Regions from separate parts of the Pseudoalteromonas sp. SiA1 genome, predicted to be linked through region 1. Evidence: predicted binding sites of a transcription regulator. Region 1 holds the regulator's gene; the other holds the start of a gene.
The links. The regulator LexA, encoded in region 1, represses DNA repair genes until DNA is damaged. The targets are predictions, from matches to a motif close to TACTGTATNNNNATACAGTA.
Positions count from the first base shown of each region.

Region 2: KK487_RS11040 (YebG family protein) is a predicted target of LexA. The motif match lies at 2,459-2,478, and genes of this name have one in related genera.

Region 1 covers NZ_CP076084.1:3,168,569-3,172,788, forward strand. The annotation lists gene coxB (cytochrome c oxidase subunit II) at 1-688, opposite strand, end outside; gene lexA (transcriptional repressor LexA) at 1,182-1,799, opposite strand; gene KK487_RS14735 (PaaI family thioesterase) at 1,998-2,441, shown strand; gene KK487_RS14740 (hypothetical protein) at 2,471-2,851, opposite strand; gene KK487_RS14745 (endonuclease) at 3,104-3,757, shown strand; gene hmpA (NO-inducible flavohemoprotein) at 3,797-4,220, opposite strand, start outside.
Region 2 covers NZ_CP076084.1:2,383,281-2,387,500, reverse strand. The annotation lists gene KK487_RS11050 (EAL and HDOD domain-containing protein) at 1-79, opposite strand, end outside; gene putP (sodium/proline symporter PutP) at 424-1,935, shown strand; gene KK487_RS11040 (YebG family protein) at 2,108-2,407, opposite strand; gene KK487_RS11035 (ComEA family DNA-binding protein) at 2,705-2,998, shown strand; gene KK487_RS11030 (DUF6170 family protein) at 3,011-3,313, opposite strand; gene dsbB (disulfide bond formation protein DsbB) at 3,315-3,833, opposite strand; gene nhaB (sodium/proton antiporter NhaB) at 3,952-4,220, opposite strand, start outside.

The DNA of each region.
Region 1 (4,220 bases):
CTTTACCGCAAAGCTCTGCACACTGCCCACGGTAAGTACCAACCTCATTAATATTGGTCCATGTTTCATTAATAAACCCAGGGTTTGCATCTTTTTTAACGGCAAAGTCAGGCACCCACCATGAGTGAATAACATCATCTGAAGTCATTAAAAAACGTACTTTTTGATTAATTGGTAGTACCAGCGGTTTATCGACCTCGAGTAAATAATTCGGGTTTTTATCAGCAAGGTTGGTTATTTCATTTTGAGGTGTAGCTAGCATGGAATAAAACTCAACGTCCTCCCCCATATACTCGTAATGCCACTTCCACTGTGAGCCTGTAATTTTAATGGTGAGATCAGCTTTGCTGGCATCCTCCATGGCAATTAAGGTTTTAGTCGCAGGAATGGCCATAACAATTAATATGACAAAAGGGATCGCAGTCCACAGTATTTCTACTTTGGTGCTTTCATGGAATTGGGCAGGGACAGCCCCTTTAGATTTGCGATGATGAATGAGTGCCCAAAACATAATGGCAAACACGATCACCCCAATCACACAACATATTAAAAAAATAGTCATGTGCAGTTGGTATACATTATTACTTATATCGGTTACGCCTTTACGCATATTATATTGGCTATTAGCAAGCACATTCTGCGAAAAAACAAACAATATAAGCCACAAGGAAGAACTCAGCTTACCCATGTGACGGCTCCTTTGATGCTATTGCTGACGCAAAGCGAAGAGGCATACGGCTTAAACGCCTATTCGTTATTTTTATTTTTTATAAGGGTGCTGGATTTAGTAAATGTGTGTTCTCAAAACGACTAAGCTGTGAGTTATTTTTATTCCAGCTCTTTAATAACTAGTTAAAAAATAAACAATAAGCAAGGTGAGTATGAAAAATAAACAAGGTGTATTTTTTAAAATGCGCAGCTAAAAAAATAGCAACTAGTCAGGCAATTAATCTAAGAGTCAGGTTTAGTAAGGGGTGTATTGAAATTACAGGATAGAAATATAAAAAATTGTTAACTTAAAAAAGCAGAGTAAATTTGTTTATTTATAAAGTATTTAGTGATTTTATTTATGATAGGAGAAGCACTTAACAACATATAGTCATACATTTGATAAGTTAGACATTGTGCTGCTAACAAACCCAGCGCCTAATCACTATTAAGCGCTAAATTATGCTTTAATACTACATCCAGTCAGCGTTACGAATAACACCTACCGCTAAGCCTTCAATATTGAACGACTCATTTTCTAAATCGACCTCAATAGCTGAAAACTCATCATTTTCAGCATGTAAGAGTACTTTTCTGCCCGCTTTTTCTAAACGCTTCACGGTTACATCGTCGTCAACACGGGCAACAATAACTTGTCCATTTTCGGCAACTTGGGTTTTATGCACAGCAAGTAAATCACCATCCATAATACCAATGTCTTTCATACTCATACCGTTAACACGCAATAAAAAATCGGCCGCAGGTTTAAACATTAAAGGGTCAATTTTACAGTGGCTTTCTACATGCTGTTGCGCCAATATAGGCTCACCGGCAGCCACCCTGCCAATTAAAGGTAAGCCTAACTGCTCTGGCTCCTCTTCTTCAACAAGCTGAATGCCCCGACTCGCGCCTGGCTTCATTTTAATCACACCTTTTTTGGCCAGTGCTTTTAAGTGTTCTTCTGCAGCATTCGCACTTTTAAAACCCAGTGTTTGTGCAATTTCGGCACGTGTAGGAGGCATACCAGTGTCTTTAATAAACACTTTAATGAGTTCGAGTATTTGCGCTTGGCGTTTCGTTAATGGTCGCATACAACTGGTTTTCCATACAGTACAATTAACTGTGAGTATATACAGTTATTTAAAAATCGCAAATATAAATTAATGCCTTATATGCCGTTATCATCAAACAATAACCTACTTTAAAAGCAGGGTGATAAATGTAATTATTAGCAACGCATTATCATATTAATAAATTTTAATTCTCAATTACTTATCCAAGGAGCTAGCATGAGTATTTGGCATCAACCGATTACATTAGAGTTTTGTAAGCAATTAGATCAAGGTATTACAGGCCAAGGGACACTCATGAAAACCATGGGAATAGAAATCAGTGAAATTGGTGATGACTACTTAGTGGCAACTATGCCGGCAATTCCAGAGCATCATAACCCTATGGGTATCGTTCATGGTGGTGCAAATGTGGTGCTTGCTGAAACAGTAGCAAGTTATGCCGCTAATTTTGTGGTTGATTTCAATCGGTTTTATTGTGTTGGCCAAGAGATCAGTGCAAGTCATTTAAAGGCATCACGCAATGGCACATTAACGGCCACAGCGAGAGCTTATCATATCGGCAAGCGCAGCTCGGTTTGGGATATTAAAATAACCAATAGCCGCAATGAGCTTTGCTGCGTATCACGTATGACCGCAGCCGTAGTAGAGCGAAAAGGCTAGTAAGTCAATTAACCAAGGTTGAAATTAAATTACTTTTCGAAAGGGTAAATAGTAATTTCTACGCCTGCACCAATTGCAGATATACGTAACAAGGTATCTGCATGTAAGGCTTGGTTAAAGCATTTTGGCGAAGTGCCAGACTCAAACCCAATATCGAAAGTTCTGCGTGAACAACTCAACCATTGCTTTAATGCATTGCGTGAACACGACTCGATTAACTCACACAAGTGATTAATCGCTTTATCTGGCGTGGTTATTTCACCTGCAACCTCAATGCGAGCAAGTTGACGGTATTCGTCTTTATCATAATGTAAAATAGTTGCGACCTTTTTTAAATCAGCAACTAATACGCTAATATCTTGCTTTGACTCAAGCTCTAGATCTACATTTAAAAATTGAATTTCCGACATTATCTCGTTTTTACCCTCTATTAATCTCATTGCAAACTTTAACGCAGTTTTACCGTTATACCAAATCAACAACGCAGGAATCACTGCATTAACGCGTTTTTAGCGTTAGCCTCTGAATATTGCCCACTATTTACTCCTAAAAAACGCCCTACACAAAATACGCAAATTAAAATTAAAGCATGCCGGCGGCAGTTTACTTTTTTATTCTAGGCCTTAAACTAGCCGCTCCTGTAGTTCACGTATGTGATGGATATGATTCGGTTTATTTTAGCTTTGTTGGCTTGCTGTGCTTGTTTTTCAGCAATGGGCGAACAATTTACGCGGTTTTCGAGTGCCAAAAAGCACTTAATTAATACCCTTCCCGAAAACGCTAAAAGTATTTATTGTGGTTGCGATATAAAAAAACAAGGCAAAAAGTTGGTACCCGACCCTACCCATTGTGGCTACGTGCCTCGCAACACACTAACCCGCTCAGGCAAAGTAAATCAACGTGCCCTGCGAATTGAATGGGAACATATTGTCCCTGCATGGGAATTTGGTCACCAGTTACAATGTTGGCAAGATGGTGGGCGTAAAAACTGCCGCAAAGTTAGCGCTAAGTTTCGCTTGATGGAAGCCGATATAAACAATTTAGCCCCTGCAATTGGTGAAATTAACGCCGATCGCTCAAACTACCGCTTTGGCATGTTAGCCCAAAACGCGACGCAATATGGTCGCTGTGAGGTTAAAGTTAATTTTAAACAACGTGTTGTTGAACCGCCTGTTCATGCACGTAAACGCATTGCCGATGCGTACGCTTACATGCAAAAAACGTATGGTTTAAAAATTTCAGCTAAACAACAAAAGCTATTTAATGCTTGGCAACAACAAGCTTATGCTGCTAACACAAATAGTAAAAAGCTGTAAGTTTAAATTAAAAGCGTGTAACACACGCTTTTAATTAACCTATAACGCTTGGTGTGGTCCAAATATTTCGTAGTGAATGTTTGAGCTTTGCACACCTAAATCAAGTAGCTGGCCTTTTACGTAAGCCATAAATGATGCTGGTCCACACAAATAAAATGCCCCTTCGCTAATAGGTAATGATGCCTCAAGCACCGATAAATCCATTAGCCCAGTGAAATCACACTCCTCGCCACCTTGATTAAACCAAGTAAATGTTTTTAGCTGTGGATGCATTGCCGTTTGCTGCGCTAAATACCCTTTAAATGAAAATTCGCGGCTGTTTTCACACGCGTGCAAATAACTAATCGCTTGATTTTTATCACCACTAAGTAGCGTTTGCAGCATCGCCATCATCGGGGTTTGGCCAACGCCTGCTGAAATAAGTACCACTGGAGTTGCCTCATTTTTTAAAATGAAATCTCCC
Region 2 (4,220 bases), 790 kb from region 1:
CATCACGAAATAAAAGCTCATAGCCAATTAGTTCTTTATTGCGATCTAAAATAGGTTGCCGAGCAGCGTAAAAATACATATAAGATTCCGAAAGAGTAGAAATTGATTAACATTGTAATAATATATTGGAAAACATTCAAAATAGCATCGGTAAAATGAACATTATTAATAAAATACTATGGTTGGTTTGGTATTTCTTAATCTAATTTTATTGTTTTTCATTTTATTTGTTGCAAAAGTGAGCTAACCGATGGTTTTTTATCTACTTAAATGAGCGGGTTGGAGTTATTAGCAATTACCGTGTTATAGTTCAGTAGAAAGCTTTTATTCCAATACTGTCTTAATTATAAGATTTCAAGAGTCATTATTTGGATTAAAAGCCTGTTATTACTTATTTAAGTGGAGGCAAATTTGGAAACAGGAATGATTATTTCACTGGCATTATATTTTATTGTAATGCTGGGAATAGGACTATACGCATATAAGCAATCTACCAGCGATATATCAGGGTATATGCTAGGTGGTCGTAATTTAGCCCCCAGTGTTGCTGCCTTATCAGCGGGTGCATCAGACATGAGTGGTTGGTTACTTATGGGCCTACCTGGCGCAATGTACTTGTTTGGGCTTAGCAAGGTTTGGATTGCTATTGGCTTAGTGTTAGGCGCATGGGCAAACTATTTCTTAGTCGCCCCAAGACTGCGTGTTTATACTGAAAAAGCAAATGACTCTATTACCATCCCTGATTATTTTGCAAATCGTTTTGATGATAACAAGAATATCCTTCGTGTGATCTCTGCAATTGTTATTATTGTGTTCTTTACTTTGTATACTTCATCAGGCGTTGTCGCCGGTGGTAAGTTATTTGAAAATTCATTTCAGATGAGTTACGAAATGGGTTTATACATCACCACAGGTGTGGTTGTTGTTTACACCTTATTTGGTGGCTTTTTAGCGGTTAGCCTAACAGACTTCGTGCAAGGTTGTATTATGTTTATCTCCTTGCTTGCAGTACCTATCGCTACTTATATGATGCTTGATCAGCCATTTATGGATACTTTAGCAAATGCAAATTACCAGCAGTTGTTAAGTTCACCAAAAGCCAGTGAAATCCATTCATTGAATATGCTTGATTGGTTTGCTGGTGGTTCTACCATTGCTATTATTTCAGCGATGGCTTGGGGCTTAGGCTACTTTGGTCAGCCACATATTATTGTTCGCTTTATGTCTATTCGCTCAGTAAAAGAAATGCCAACTATGCGTCGTATTGGAATGTCTTGGATGACACTATCTGCGATTGGTGCGGTATTTACCGGTTTATTTGGTGCTGCCTTTATGATTGAAAACCAAATGCCAATTGCCGATAAAGAGACCATTTTCTTAGTATTAGCTGAACTTATTTTCCACCCATTAATTGCTGGTTTCCTACTGGCTGCTATTTTAGCTGCGATTATGAGTACGATTTCATCGCAATTATTGGTGTGTTCAAGCTCGCTTACTGAAGACTTCTACAAGATTTACTTAAACCGCGATGCCTCGCAAACTGAGCTGGTGTTAGTAGGGCGTATTAGCGTAATACTGGTTGCGTTATTTGCTATTTACCTAGCGTATGACCGTAATAGTTCAATACTTGATTTAGTTAGTAACGCATGGGCTGGTTTTGGTGCTGCATTTGGTCCACTTGTCTTGTTTAGCCTTTACTGGAAACGTATGAACTTAAAAGGGGCTATTAGCGGTATGGTTGTTGGTGCTTTAACAGTGCTTGTATGGATTTATGCGCCTATTACCATTAATGGTGAGAGCTTAAGCAGTGTAATTTATGAAATCGTCCCAGGCTTCATTTTAGCGAGTATTGCTATTGTGGTAGGAAGCCTTGTGACAGCTGAACCGAAAAAAGAAATTACTGATCTGTTTGATGAAGTTGAATCGTCATTGTAACTGATTAGCTAACGTAAAGTGTTGGTTTTTATAAATGCCAATCAGTTTAACTGGTTGGCATTTTTTATTAGCTTTAGCTGACCTTTAGCTATTATTATTTAAAGGCATAAAAAAACTGAATTCGAATACCGAATTCAGTTTTTTAATAATTACTATTGAGCTTTTGAAAGTACTAACTCGCTGCTTTATCTTTTATATCCGCAACGTTATCTGACTTTGTTTTTTTAGCTTTAGTGGGTACTTCTTTACCACCTTTAAGTACGGCCATAAAGTCGTCTTTACTTTTTGCAATCTCCAGCGCGAGCGACTCAACCTGTTGTTCACTTAGTGGCACATCTACTTTTTCAAGCATGAGTTCTAGTGACTCGGCAATATCGAGCATTTTGTCATAGGCATCAGCTTCTTTTTTAGTAGTAAACGTCATGCGCTCGACTCCGTTTCGTTCTACAACATATTTAACAACAACAGCCATGATTTCTCCTGCTTACTTACGTGGCAATATGATTAATTTAAATCATTAGATTACTGTTTTTATATACAGTACAAGCTTGCGCGTGGTTTTGCAAGCTTTAGCCTTAGTTTATCTGCAGCTTGGTTGACAATAAAGAGTAACTCTACTTTATTTATTAAGTCACTTTATAACGCGTTGCAGTAAAGGAGTCGCAAGGAGTGATTGTTACCGTTAGTACTTAGTAACCACAACGTTATGTAAAAGTGCTGGGTGTAAATAATCAACGAATGTTCATGTAAGAACACAAAAGGAAATAGTATGAAATTAATTAAAATCATCTCATTAGCCGCTGCTTTATGTTTATTACCTATGGGTAGCACCTTTGCGCAAAGCGATATGCTATCAGAGCAGATGCAATCAGCCGTGGTTAATATTAATACTGCTGATTTAAAACAGTTAATTAAGTTACCAGGTGTTGGCAAGAAAAAAGCACAGGCAATTATCGATTATAGAGAAACAAATGGTGATTTCTCATCACTTGAAGATCTAGCTAAAGTAAAAGGGGTGGGTAAAAAAATGCTAGCCAAACTTGATGGAAAGGTGGCGTTTTAACTTAAAAGGGCGCTATGCGCCCTGATTAAACTGTTTTAAGGCAGCACCAAGGTGCTTTTTAGCAAAATTAACATCTACGGGGGCGGTTAGTAGCGGGTAGCTTAAACCAGCCACAATCAAAAAGGGCACGAGTAGCCATCCTTCAAAAAGGGTAAATATTAAAAAAAATGGGCTTAGCAGCATAAGCTTTACAATACGCATTAACACTCTGTCACTAGGAGAGAGCATACTTAACGAGATCGCAATAACGGTTTGTCTTTGACGAACTTTTAAGTGTTTAAGTTCGTCAACGTGGCTTGAAAAAAAAGTAAACATATTAAAGTGACTTTTTAGAGATTAATCGACTGGCCACTAACGCAATAAGTGTGGCGGTAAACAATACAAAAATAACTTCCATCCATGCTGGCATACTTAAGCCTGCAAATTGCCAATCTATGTTTCCGCAATCACCGGTTGCCTCAAAAAATTGCGGTATCCAATGATGTAATGGCATAAACTCTGGAAAATTTGGCTCAAACTCACAGCTAAATGCGAAGGGGTCAGTGGTTGTTTGCATTTCAATGTGCTCACGAGCTATTAGTAACCCCCATACACTTGAAACCCCCCACACTGTATAAGCGACAATACGGACTACGAGGTTGTTTGGTTTACTGGCGCCAATAATACCGGCAAAAAGTAAGCCTAATACCGCGGTGCGTTGGTAAATACACATAATGCACGGTGCTAATCCCATGTTGTATTGAAAAAAGAGCGCGATGACTTCAAGCAGAAAAACAATCCCACTGAATAATAACCAAGGTGTACGTTGAGTACTTAGATTAGCAAGCCAGTTCATAACAAATCCGTATTTAAATAAGGGCTTAGATTATGACGTAGGATAAACAGCGGAGCAAGTAAAAGGGAAAAAGTGAGGAGCTATGAAATTTCCTAGCTCCTCAAAGTCGGGGAAGCTCTTAATGCCCAGAATTCGCTACAGGGATGTGGTGTTGTATTATCCCCCAGTCATAAAACAAACTGGTTATTTCACTCAAGCCAAAATAAGTCGCGCTTAACCCAACAAAGGTAAGCACAAAAGTGTAAGGTAAAGCCATATACACCATTCGACCGTAAGATAGGCGTAACACGGGAGCTAGTGTTGATGTAAGTAAGAATAAGAAAGCAGCTTGACCATTAGGGGTGGCCACGCTGGGTAAGTTTGTGCCGGTGTTTATCGCCACTGCAA